DNA from 3 places in the Pseudomonas kitaguniensis genome. Region 3 is predicted to be linked to each of the others. Evidence: predicted binding sites of a transcription regulator. Region 3 holds the regulator's gene; each other region holds the start of a gene.
The links. Region 3 encodes FliA, which starts transcription of late flagellar genes. Its sites were predicted from a motif close to CTAAAGTTTNNNNNNNNNNNGCCGNTAA; they were not measured.
Positions count from the first base shown of each region.

Region 1: ACOZK9_RS06790 (methyl-accepting chemotaxis protein) is a predicted target of FliA. The motif match lies at 2,130-2,157, and genes of this name have one in related genera.
Region 2: ACOZK9_RS11100 (flagellar protein MotY) is a predicted target of FliA. The motif match lies at 1,529-1,556, and genes of this name have one in related genera.

Region 1 is NZ_JBLZPT010000003.1:290,653-294,839, forward strand. Features, by position in the region: gene ACOZK9_RS06785 (alpha/beta family hydrolase) at 1-447, shown strand, start outside; gene ACOZK9_RS06790 (methyl-accepting chemotaxis protein) at 535-2,100, opposite strand; gene ACOZK9_RS06795 (CPBP family intramembrane glutamic endopeptidase) at 2,205-2,996, opposite strand; gene ACOZK9_RS06800 (EamA family transporter) at 3,089-3,985, opposite strand.
Region 2 is NZ_JBLZPT010000006.1:197,042-201,228, forward strand. Features, by position in the region: gene rnt (ribonuclease T) at 1-420, opposite strand, end outside; gene pyrC (dihydroorotase) at 417-1,463, opposite strand; gene ACOZK9_RS11100 (flagellar protein MotY) at 1,620-2,528, shown strand; gene ACOZK9_RS11105 (argininosuccinate synthase) at 2,658-3,875, shown strand.
Region 3 is NZ_JBLZPT010000027.1:57,397-61,583, reverse strand. Features, by position in the region: gene ACOZK9_RS23910 (chemotaxis protein CheA) at 1-424, opposite strand, end outside; gene ACOZK9_RS23905 (protein phosphatase CheZ) at 436-1,224, opposite strand; gene ACOZK9_RS23900 (chemotaxis response regulator CheY) at 1,243-1,617, opposite strand; gene fliA (RNA polymerase sigma factor FliA) at 1,788-2,528, opposite strand; gene fleN (flagellar synthesis regulator FleN) at 2,525-3,358, opposite strand; gene flhF (flagellar biosynthesis GTPase FlhF) at 3,464-4,187, opposite strand, start outside.

The sequences.
Region 1 (4,187 bases), on a different contig from region 3:
GGCGGTAAACGCCCGCCGAACCCGGCGCCCAAACTGCTCCAAGCCTGGCGCGAGGTGTATGCCGAGGTGCGGCGTCATGTCGCTGGGAAACTGGCGATGGGCGGCAAGTCGCTGGGCGGGCGCATGGCCAGTCTGTTGGCCGATGAACTGGGGGCTGATGGGTTGGTGTGCCTGGGTTATCCGTTTTATGCGGTGGGCAAGCCGGAAAAACCGAGGGTCGAGCATCTGGCCGGGCTGAAGACGCCGACGTTGGTTGTGCAAGGTGAGCGTGATGCGCTGGGGAATCGTGCGGCGGTGGAAGGGTATGACTTATCGCCGAGCATCAAGGTGATGTGGCTGGTGGCGGGGGATCATGACTTGAAGCCGCTGAAGGCCTCGGGGTTTAGTCATGTGCAGCATTTGGAGGCTGCGGCGGTGCACGTGGCTGAGTTTTTGGCCCGCTGTTAAGGCCCATCGGGAGCAAGCCCCCTCCCACATGTTGAACTGTGTTCACACATTTCAACATGTGGGAGGGGGCTTGCTCCCGATAGCGGTCTACCGGTTAAAACGCTCCACCAGCGAGTACTGGGTATGGGCGGTATGCGTCAGCTCTTCACTCAACTGCGCCGAGTTCATGGCCTGTTCCGAGGTCTGATCCGCCAACAGCGCAATGGTGCTGATGTTACGGCTGATCTCTTCGGCCACCGAGCTTTGCTCTTCGGTCGCTGCTGCGATTTGCGTGGTCATGTCGGTGATATGCGCCACCGCTTCACTGATCCCCACCAACGCCTGATCCGCCTCCATCACCCGCGCCACACCCTCTTCGGCCTGGCGATGCCCGGCGTCCATGGTTTGCACGGCGGCAGCAGCGGTGTGCTGCAGCTTGGCGATCAGGGCATGAATTTGCCCGGTGGATTCAGCCGTGCGCTGCGCCAGTTGACGCACTTCGTCCGCCACCACCGCAAAACCACGGCCCATCTCACCGGCACGCGCCGCTTCAATCGCGGCGTTCAACGCCAGCAGGTTGGTTTGGTCGGCAATGCCTTTGATCACATCGACCACGCCGCCGATTTCGTCGCTGTCCTTGGCCAATTGGGTGACCGTCACACCGGTCTCGCCCACGGCCACGGACAGGCGCTGAATCGCCTCGCGGGTTTCGCCGGCGATGTCGCGCCCACGGCCGGTCAAGCGATTGGCTTCCTGAGTGGCGTCCGCCGTGCGCTGCACGTGGCTGGCCACTTCCTGTGTGGTCGCCGCCATCTGGTTGACTGCAGTGGCCACCTGCTCGGTTTCCACGCGCTGGCGTTCCAGGCCGCTGGAGCTGTTATGCGCCAGGGTGTTGGACTGCGCCGCTTGGGCGTTGAGGTGTTCGGCAGTGTCCTGCAAGCGCGTGAGGCAGGTCTTCAGACGGGCTTCCTGGCTGAGAATCGACATCTCCAGCCGCGCTTGTGCGCCTCGACTGTCGGTGTACATCTGCGCAATCAATGGGTCGGAGGTGGTCTGCTCAGCCAGGCGCAGCAAACGCTTGAGGCCACGTTGCTGCCAGCTCAGGCCGAGCAGGCCGAGCGGCACCGATAACCCGGCCGCCAGGGCAAAGCCCCAGTGCGAGTTGAGTGAGGCTCCGATCATGAAGCTCAACTGGCTGACCAGAATAAACGGCAGCCAGTCCTGCAAAATCGGCAGCCACTTGTCGCGCTGTGGCACGGCAGACTTGCCCTTGTTGATGCGTTGGTAGAGCGCTTCGGCCCGGCGGATCTGCTCGGCGGTGGGCTTGATGCGCACCGATTCGTAGCCGATCACCTGGTTGCCATCAAAGACCGGCGTCACATAGGCGTTAACCCAGTAGTGATCGCCGCTCTTGCAGCGGTTCTTGACAATGCCCATCCATGGCAAGCCTTGTTTGAGCGTTGACCACATGTGCGCGAACACGGCCGCCGGAACATCCGGGTGACGCACCACGTTGTGCGGGGCACGAACCAGTTCGTCACGGGTGAACCCACTGATCTCGACGAAGGCGTCGTTGCAGTAGGTAATCGTGCCTTTGGCATCTGTAGTGGAGATCAACCGTTGCTGAGCGGGGAAGGTGCGTTCGCGCTGGGTAACGGGTTGGTTATTACGCATGAGAGTTCAATCCGCAAGGCTTTCAGGGGTTGTCGGCCGGAATCTGCATTTATTTAACTTGAATTTGCAACAATCGACGGTGCGCGCTTTTGCAATCAAGAAAATCAGCCAGCCAGCATCGGGTAGGTGAACAACCCGAAGTGAAGCAGATTCAGCCCAAAGTGCGTGGCAATTGCCGCGCCCAGCCCACCAAAACGATACGCCAGGCCGTAACCCACGCCTGCAATGCCCGCCAACAGCACCCAATACCCACCCGCGCCCACGTGCGCCAGGCCGAACAACAGCGAGGCCAGCAACACGGCCAGGTGCTCGCCGTAGGGCAGGTGCTGGAAGCGCGGGCTCAAGCCGCCCTGTATGTAACCCCGGAACAGCGCCTCCTCCACCAGCGTGACCAGCAGCAGGTTGTTGAGTACCCACAGCCAGGCTTGCGCCGGCCATTTTGGTGCCCAACTGATGATCCCCAGCAACGCTGCGCCACCCAGCGCGGTGATTGCCGTGAGCGTCAACGCCAGTGCCGTCACGTAGATCGACAGGCGCAATGAGCGCTGCGCCACCAGCCATGGGCAGGCCAGCAGCAACCAAAAGCCAATCAGCGGTTTGTCCTGGTTCAGGTACATCGAAAACGGCGCGGAGTCAGGCGTAAAACGCTGTGGCGCGATGCCCAGGCCGTTGTAGAACCCCGGCAGCCAGTGCAGCGCCAGGCCCAGCGCCAACACAATAAACAAGCCGTGCCCGAGGTAACGCGCCCAAGGGTTGCGTTGCTGGCGAACGGCGTACCCGGCGATCAGCAGCAGGGCGACCGAAACCCCTGCCAGCATGCCCAGTTGCCCATAGGTCAACGCCACTGCGTAGCCAATCGAAAGCAACATCAGGTACAGCCAGGGCAGAGCGAGCATGTGAATGCCTCCAAAAAAACCGGCAGGCATTGTAGCGAGCGACCTGCGTTGGCTGTATGAAACTCTTGCGCGTAATTCGCCTGGGTGCGCCGCTAAAGCGCGTTGGCGGCTTTCCCCGGTCGCAACACCAGCCACAACGCCCCGGCAATCAACACCCCGCCGTACAGATGCGCCATCGACAACGGTTCATCCAGCAGCAGCGCGCCCCACAGCACGCCGAACGGCGGAATCATGAAGGTCACGGTCATCGACTTCACCGGCCCGATGGATGACAGCAGGCGGAAGTAAAGAATGTAGGCAAACGCCGTACACACCAGCCCCAATCCCAGCAATGACCACCACACTTGCCAGCCGCCCCAACTGGCCGGCGGATGGCTGATGGCGCTGTAGGCAAACAACGGCAGCAGGAACAGCGTAGCGCCCAGCATGCTGCCCAACGCCGCGAGCCGGCTGTCCAGCCCGCCGCGCTGGTCCAGCCAACGCCGCGCGAGAAAACCGGCAAAGCCGTAACAGGTGGTGGCCAGCAGGCAGGCGAGTGCACCCATCAGCAATTGCATGTCAAACGCCACCGGCCCGGCACGGGTCAGCACGCCCACGCCGAACAGGCCCAGCGTGACCCCGGCGATTTTTGACGGGGTGAGGCGTTCGCTGAAGAACAGCCCGCCGATTAACACGCCCATCAATGGCGTCGTGGCGTTGAAGATCGCCGAATACCCCGCGGGCAGCACTTGGGCTGCCAGCGAATACAGGGTTGCGGGAAGCCCGGAGTTGATCACGCCCAGCAGCAGAATGGTTTTGAATTTGCCCTGGAAGTCCCATTTCACGCGCATTGCCGCAAGGATCACCAGCAAGCCGGCGGCCGCAATCGAGACGCGAAAAAACGCGGTCGGCACGCTGCCGATTTCCGGCGCGATGACGCGCATGAACAAGAAACTCGCGCCCCAGATAGCAGCCAGCCCCAACAGGTACAGGATGTCGACAGGTTTCACGAAACGCTCCTCCATCAATAAGGTGGCGGAGTGTTGCGCAGCGGCTTGCTCGACACAATTGCTAATTACACGGTAAGCGGCAAGCCGTAAGCCGTAAGCGGCAAGCGGCAAGCGGCAAGCTGCAAGCAAACGCAATTCGGCAGGTACTTGCCGCTTGAAGCTTGAAGCTTGCCGCTTGCAGCTGCTTTTCTGCGACAATCGG
Region 2 (4,187 bases), on a different contig from region 3:
CAGGAAGCCCAAGTCGAAGCTGCTGTTGTGACCGACCAGAATCGCGCGTTTGCAGCCATTGGCTTTCAACGCTTTGCGCACGCCACGGAAAATATCGGTCAGCGCCGCTTCTTCACTCACCGCCATGCGCAGTGGGTGATCAAGCTTGATGCCGGTGAACTCCAGGGCGGCGGCTTCGATATTCGCGCCTTCAAACGGTTCTACGCGGAAGAAGTGCGTGTGTTCCGGGAACACGAAGCCCTGTTCGTCCATGCCGATAGTGGTAGCGGCGATTTCCAGCAAGGCGTCGGTGGCGCAGTTGAAGCCGCCGGTTTCTACGTCGATGACAACCGGCAGATAGCCGCGAAACCGCTCGGCCATCGGGTGGCGAGAGCCGCCACCGCTGTGCTCGTGTTCGTCGTCGTAATGGTCTTCACTCACTTGCTTTCCTCCAGCAGGCGCCAGCGCAGTGTTTCACCGGCGCGCAGCGGGATAACGGTCAGCTCGCCAAACGGCAGGCTGGCAGGGGCGGTCCAGTCTTCACGGACCAGGGTAATGTGCTCGGTATTGGCTGGCAGGCCATAGAAACGCGGGCCGTTGAGGCTGGCGAAACCTTCGAGCTTGTCCAGCGCGTTGCGCGTCTCGAACGCCTCGGCGTACAGCTCGATTGCGGCGTACGCGGTGTAGCAACCGGCACAGCCACATGCGTTTTCTTTTGCGTGCTGGGCATGAGGCGCCGAGTCGGTGCCGAGGAAAAACTTCGGGTTACCGCTGGTGGCGGCATCCAGCAAGGCCACCTGGTGGGTGTTGCGCTTGAGGATCGGCAGGCAATAGAAGTGCGGCCGAATCCCGCCCACCAGCATGTGGTTGCGGTTGTAGAGCAGGTGATGCGCGGTGATGGTCGCACCGACGTTGGCCGAAGCCTCGGTGACAAACTGCACGGCATCGGCCGTGGTGATGTGCTCAAACACCACCTTGAGGGTCGGGAACAGCTCGACCACACGGCGCATGTGTTCGTCGATGAAGACCTTCTCGCGGTCAAACACGTCCACATCGCCACGCGTGACTTCACCGTGGATCAGCAGCGGCATGCCGACTTCAGCCATGGCTTCGATCGCCGGCAAAATCTTGTCGATGCTGGTAACGCCGGAGTCGGAGTTGGTGGTCGCGCCCGCCGGGTACAGCTTGGCGGCGTACACAAAACCGCTGGCCTTTGCCTCACGAATTTCTTCGGGCTGGGTGCGGTCGGTGAGGTAAAGCACCATCAACGGTTCGAAGCGGCTACCGGCCGGTCGGGCAGCGAGGATGCGCTGGCGATAGGCGTCGGCTTGCTCGGCATTACGCACCGGCGGTACCAGGTTAGGCATGATGATGGCGCGGCCAAACGTGCGCGCTACATCGGCCACGGTATGGGGTAACGCAGCACCATCGCGAAGATGAATATGCCAGTCATCGGGACGCAGCAGGGTCAGGCGGTCGGACATTGGGGATTCCAGGCGGGTCAATCTGGTGGGAATGCTACCGGAAAAGACTCTTGCAGGCACTCGCTATCAAGTTTTGCGGGAGGTGACCGATACCCCTGAGTATGCCTTAACGACGTATGACGCTTTGAAGTGTTGTAGAAACCAGTGGAGCCGCCCGTGCGCCAGCATTATCTAGCCCTGCTCAGTGTGTTCGCCAGCCTGCCTGCGATGGCCCTCACGTTCCAGACACGTCTGGAGAATATTGAGTGGAAGGTGGAGGGCGACGTGTTCGAGTGCCGTTTGACCCAGCCGATCGCTGATTTTGGTTCGGGTGAGTTTGTGCGCCGCGCTGGCGAGCAGGCCACATTCCGCCTGAAAGCTTATAACGGCGCGCTGGGCGCGGGCTCCGCCACCTTGTTGGCCGCCGCTGCACCGTGGCAGCCAGGCCGCGGTGACATCAACCTCGGCGCAGTGCGTGCGGGCAGTGGCGACGTCTTGTTCAACAGCTCCCAGGCCCAGGCGGGGCGGCTGTTTACCGGGTTGCTGGAAGGCCGTAGCCCGACCGTGCGCCACTATGGGCGTGAGGGCGGTTACTCGGAAATTCGTCTGCTGCCGGTCAAGTTCAGCAAGGCCTACAACGACTATCAAGTGTGCACCGCCAAGCTGTTGCCGATGAATTACGATCAGGTCAAACAGGCCGAGGTGGGCTTCCCTGGCGGTGGTATTGAGCTGGACGCGGCGGCCAAGAAGAAGCTCGACGTGATTGTCACCTACATGAAGGCCGACCCTACGGTTAACCATATCGAGCTCAATGGCCATTCCGACAACAGCGGCAATCGGCTGACCAACCGCGACGTCTCGCGCCGTCGTGCGCTGGCCGTGATGGACTATTTCAAGGCCAACGGCATTGCGGAATCGCAGATCACGCTGCGCTTTCATGGCGAAAGCTACCCACTGGCGCCCAACACCAATGCTGCCAACCGGGCGCGTAACCGCCGCGTGAATGTTCAGCTTGAACGTGTAGCGGCCCCCGAAAAACCGGCGCCCCAAGCCACGGCGCCGACTAACCCTGCGCATATATCCTAGGGTGCGACCTTCGGTCGCTCTCTCGACATAATCTGTCGCTTTATCTTCATTTGCTGTCGCGCCCCTGTAAATCCATGGTTTTGATCGGTAGAATCGTTGCCTTTCCGTACAACCCCGTGGAGTGATGGCATGGCCGACGTAAACAAGGTCGTTCTCGCGTATTCCGGCGGCCTGGACACTTCGGTGATCCTCAAGTGGCTGCAGGATACTTATAACTGTGAAGTGGTGACCTTCACCGCTGACCTGGGTCAGGGCGAAGAGGTCGAACCTGCACGTGCCAAGGCGCAAGCCATGGGCGTGAAAGAGATCTACATTGACGACCTGCGCGAAGAATTCGTCCGCGATTTCGTCTTCCCGATGTTTCGCGCCAACACCGTCTACGAAGGCGAGTACCTGCTGGGTACCTCCATCGCACGTCCGCTGATCGCCAAGCGCCTGATCGAAATCGCCAACGAAACCGGCGCCGACGCCATTTCCCATGGTGCTACCGGCAAGGGCAACGACCAGGTGCGTTTCGAATTGGGCGCCTACGCGCTCAAGCCCGGCGTGAAGGTGATTGCGCCTTGGCGTGAATGGGACCTGCTGTCGCGTGAAAAGCTGATGGATTACGCTGAAAAGCACGCCATCCCGATCGAGCGTCACGGCAAGAAGAAGTCCCCGTATTCGATGGACGCCAACTTGCTGCACATCTCCTATGAAGGCGGCGTGCTGGAAGACACCTGGACCGAGCACGAAGAAGACATGTGGAAATGGACCGTCTCCCCGGAGAACGCTCCAGACAAGCCTCAGTACCTGGAACTGACCTACCGCAACGGCGACATCGTCGCGCTGGACGGCGTCGAAATGACCCCGGCCACCGTGCTGGCGACCCTCAACCGTATCGGTGGCGAACACGGTATCGGCCGTCTCGACATCGTTGAGAACCGTTACGTGGGCATGAAGTCCCGTGGCTGCTACGAAACCCCGGGCGGCACCATTATGCTGCGCGCCCACCGCGCCATTGAGTCGATCACCCTGGACCGCGAAGTGGCTCACCTCAAAGACGAGTTGATGCCCAAGTACGCCAGCCTGATCTACACCGGCTACTGGTGGAGCCCTGAGCGTCTGATGCTGCAACAGATGATCGACGCTTCCCAGGCCCACGTGAACGGCGTTGTGCGCCTGAAGCTGTACAAGGGCAATGTGATCGTCACCGGTCGCAAGTCTGATGAGTCGCTGTTCGACGCCAATATCGCCACCTTTGAAGAAGATGGCGGCGCTTACAACCAGGCGGACGCAGCAGGCTTCATCAAGTTGAACGCACTGCGTATGCGCATTGCGGCCAACAAGGGTCGCAAGTTGTTCTGAGTCATACCCGCGTTGTAAACATGGCCCCTTGCCCAAGGGGCCATTTTTTTTGCCTGTTTATCAAGGCACCAGGCAGTTGAATGAACTGCAATGTTTAAAAGTGCTGAGTAAATGTTTATCGCTTGTCCGATATAAACATCGGTGGACTGATTTTTCTTGATGGCTGTTTTTTTACGTCTGAATGAATTTTTAACACCTGCCTAGGAACTATGTCTTACAGAAGATTCACTATATGAGAGCGAAACTTATGTAAGACACGGAAAATTCTGTAGGAATTAGGGAGGTCGGAAACTATGTTGAATGGAACTAATA
Region 3 (4,187 bases):
CTGGCGCTTGCACCACCGGCGCAGCCGTGGTGTCGGCAGGCTCTGCCAGGCGCGCCAGGGCGGCCAGCAGTTCCGGGGTAGCCGCAGTGATCGGCGCACGTTCGCGCACTTCACTGAACATGCCGTTGACCGCATCCAATGCTTCGAGAATCACGTCCATCAGTTCCGAGTCGACGTGCCGCTCACCCTTGCGCAGGATGTCGAAAACGTTCTCGGCGATGTGACAGCACTCCACCAGCTCATGGAGCTGGAGGAAGCCGGCGCCCCCTTTTACAGTATGAAAACCGCGAAAAATTGCATTGAGCAGGTTCGCATCATCCGGTCGGCTTTCCAGCTCGACCAGTTGTTCGGACAGTTGCTCTAAAATTTCGCCGGCCTCTACAAGGAAATCCTGAAGGATCTCTTCATCGGCGCCGAAGCTCATGTGGGTGCTCCTTAGAAGCCTAAACTGGATAACAGGTCATCAACATCATCTTGACCTGACATAACGTCTTCACGTTTATCGGCATGAATCTGCGGACCTTCACCCTTGGCGAGATGTTTTTGTGGATCTTTTTCCGAGAGGATCGATTCGCGGTCATGTTCGATGCCGGCGAAACGATCAACCTGGCCTGCCATAAGCACCAATTTGAGCAAGTTGCTTTCCACCTCGGTGACCAATTGGGTCACACGCTTGATCACCTGACCGGTGAGGTCCTGGTAATCCTGGGCCAGCAGAATGTCATTGAGGTTGCTGGAAACCGTACGGCTTTCCTGTTCGCTGCGCGTCAGAAACCCGTCGACCCTGCGGGCCAATTCACGAAACTCTTCAGCACCCAGTTCCCGACGCATGAAACGGCCCCAGTCAACGCTGAGGGCTTGCGCTTCGGTGGCCATGCCATTGACCAGGGGCGTGGCGTTTTCAACCAGGTCCATGGTGCGGTTGGCCGCCGCCTCAGTCAGTCTGACCACGTAGGACAGGCGTTCTGTGGCATCGGTAATTTGTGATATTTCTTCAGCCTGGGGCATGTGCGGGTCAATTTGAAAATTGACGATTGCACTGTGCAGCTCGCGCGTGAGCTTGCCCACTTCCTGGTACAGGCCGCGATCACGGGTCTGGTTAAGCTCATGGATCAACTGCACCGCGTCGCCGAAGTGGCCTTTTTCAAGGCTGTCGACCAACTGGTGAGCATGCTTTTTCAGGGTCGACTCAAAGTCGCCCAGTGACGTTTCTTTATGCTCCATAGCTCCCCCGTGGCAGCATCACTGACCGATTCGTTCGAAGATTTTTTCAATCTTCTCTTTCAAGGCCAGTGCAGTGAATGGCTTAACCACGTAACCGTTGACCCCAGCTTGAGCGGCTTCAATGATCTGCTCACGCTTGGCTTCGGCGGTGACCATCAACACAGGCAAGCTGCGCAGTTTTTCGTCCGCGCGCACATGGCGCAGCAGGTCGATACCGGTCATGCCTGGCATGTTCCAGTCGGTTACCAGAAAGTCGATGCTCCCGCTGTTGAGGATCGGAATCGCCGTAATGCCGTCATCCGCCTCGACCGTGTTTGTGAACCCAAGGTCACGCAACAGGTTTTTTATGATCCGCCGCATCGTTGAGAAGTCATCAACGATGAGGATTTTCATGTTCTTGTCCAATTCGACCTCCAAGCAGTCTTAAACGCGCCCAGCACCTGGACGCGCCATTTCAATCAACAGGCGTTACACAAAAAGGACTGCCGGGGCACCACGGAACGAATCCGCGAAAGGCGTTACACCTTTCGCCTGGTTGCGCTGCAGTGTCCCCACACTGCCTGTCAGCGCGCGCGCCACTCTCCCAATCGCCCCCGCAAGCGGGCCGCGCACTGGCTATGCAGTTGGCTGACACGCGATTCGCTGACCCCCAGGACCTCACCGATTTCCTTGAGGTTCAGCTCTTCGTCGTAGTACAGCGCCAACACCAGCCGCTCACGCTCCGGCAAATTGGCAATTGCTTCAGCCAACGCACCCTGAAAACGTTCATCTTCCAGGTCGCGCGACGGTTCGAGATGAGCACTCGCGCCGTCCTCGTGCAGCCCTTCGTGTTCGCCGTCCTGCAACAGGTCGTCGAAACTGAACAGGCGGCTGCCCAAGGTATCGTTCAGAATCCCGTAATAATCATCGAGACTCAATTGGAGTTCGGCCGCAACTTCATGATCTTTAGCGTCACGACCGGTTTTTGCTTCAATTGAGCGAATTGCGTCACTGACCATGCGTGTATTGCGGTGTACCGAACGCGGCGCCCAATCCCCTTTACGCACTTCATCGAGCATCGCGCCGCGAATACGAATACCCGCGTACGTCTCGAAACTCGCGCCTTTGCTCGCGTCGTATTTGGTCGACACTTCGAGCAGGCCGATCATGCCGGCCTGGATGAGGTCTTCAACCTGCACGCTGGCAGGCAGGCGTGCCAGCAAGTGGTAAGCAATGCGTTTGACCAAGGGCGCATAGCGCTCGATCAACTCGCCCTGGCTGTCACGTGCCGACTTTTTGTAAAGGTTGTAGCCGCTGGATGTCATAGCACCGGACCTGCGCTCGTGTGATGCACCAATCGCTCGACGAAAAACTCCAAATGCCCGCGCGGGTTGGCGGGCAGCGGCCAGGTATCGACCTTCTGGGCAATCGCCTTGAACGCCAAAGCGCACTTCGAACGAGGGAATGCTTCATAGACTGCACGCTGCTTTTGCACAGCCTTGCGCACACACTCGTCATAGGGAACTGCGCCGACGTATTGTAAGGCGACATCCAGGAAGCGATCCGTGACTTTGGTCAACTTGGCGAACAGGTTGCGCCCTTCCTGCGGGCTTTGGGCCATGTTGGCCAGCACGCGGAAGCGGTTCATGCCGTAGTCACGGTTCAGCAGCTTGATCAGCGCGTAGGCGTCGGTGATCGACGTCGGTTCGTCGCACACCACCAGCAATACTTCCTGGGCGGCCCGCACGAAGCTGACCACGGACTCGCCGATGCCGGCAGCGGTGTCGATCACCAGCACGTCGAGGTTGTCGCCAATGTCACTGAACGCCTGGATCAGGCCGGCATGCTGCGCCGGGCTCAGGTGCACCATGCTCTGTGTGCCGGAGGCGGCCGGCACGATGCGAATCCCGCCGGGGCCTTGCAGCAGCACATCGCGCAGCTCACATCGGCCTTCGATCACGTCGGCAAGCGTGTGTTTGGGTGTCAGCCCCAGCAGAACGTCGACGTTCGCCAGCCCCAGGTCAGCATCCAGCAGCATGACGCGACGGCCAAGCTCTGCCAGGGCCAGGGACAAATTCACTGACACGTTAGTTTTTCCGACGCCACCTTTGCCGCCGGTCACCGCGATCACCTGTACGGGATGCATGCTGCCCATTTTATTTCTTTACCTTGTCTTGCTTAGACGCAGGCTACATGGCTTGGCCGCGTGAATCGCTTGCAGACCATCGATGTAGATACATTTCACGGTGTTCATCCTGCCTTAACCAACCCGTTTTGCGGGGTTGTGGTAGAGGTCGGCGAACATGTCGGCCATCGCTTCCTCGCTAGGCTCTTCTTGCATTTGCACGCTGACTGCGCGGCTGACCAACTGATGACGGCGCGGCAGATGTAAATCATCCGGGATCCGCGGCCCGTCGGTCAGGTAAGCAACCGGTAACTCATGACTGATGGCCAGGCTCAACACTTCACCCAGGCTCGCCGTTTCGTCGAGTTTGGTGAGGATGCAGCCCGCCAGGCCGCAGCGTTTGTAACTATGGTACGCAGCGGTAAGAACCTGTTTCTGGCTGGTGGTTGCAAGCACCAGGTAATTTTTTGACTTGATGCCGCGACCGGCCAGGCTTTCAAGCTGCATGCGCAACGCAGGGTCACTGGCTTGCAGGCCGGCGGTATCGATCAACACCACGCGCTTGCGCAGCAGCGGGTCGAGCGCGTTGGCCAGCGACTGGCCCGGGTCGACATGGGTGACCGTCACATTGAGGATGCGGCCCAGGGTTTTGAGCTGTTCCTGGGCACCAATGCGGTAGCTGTCCATGCTCACCAGCGCGATATTCTGCGCGCCGTACTTAAGCACATAACGCGCCGCCAGCTTGGCCAGGGTGGTGGTCTTGCCCATGCCGGCAGGGCCGACCATGGCAATCACACCGCCCTCTTCCAACGGCTCGATTTCCGGGGTAACGATCATGCGCGCCAAGTGCGCCAGCAAC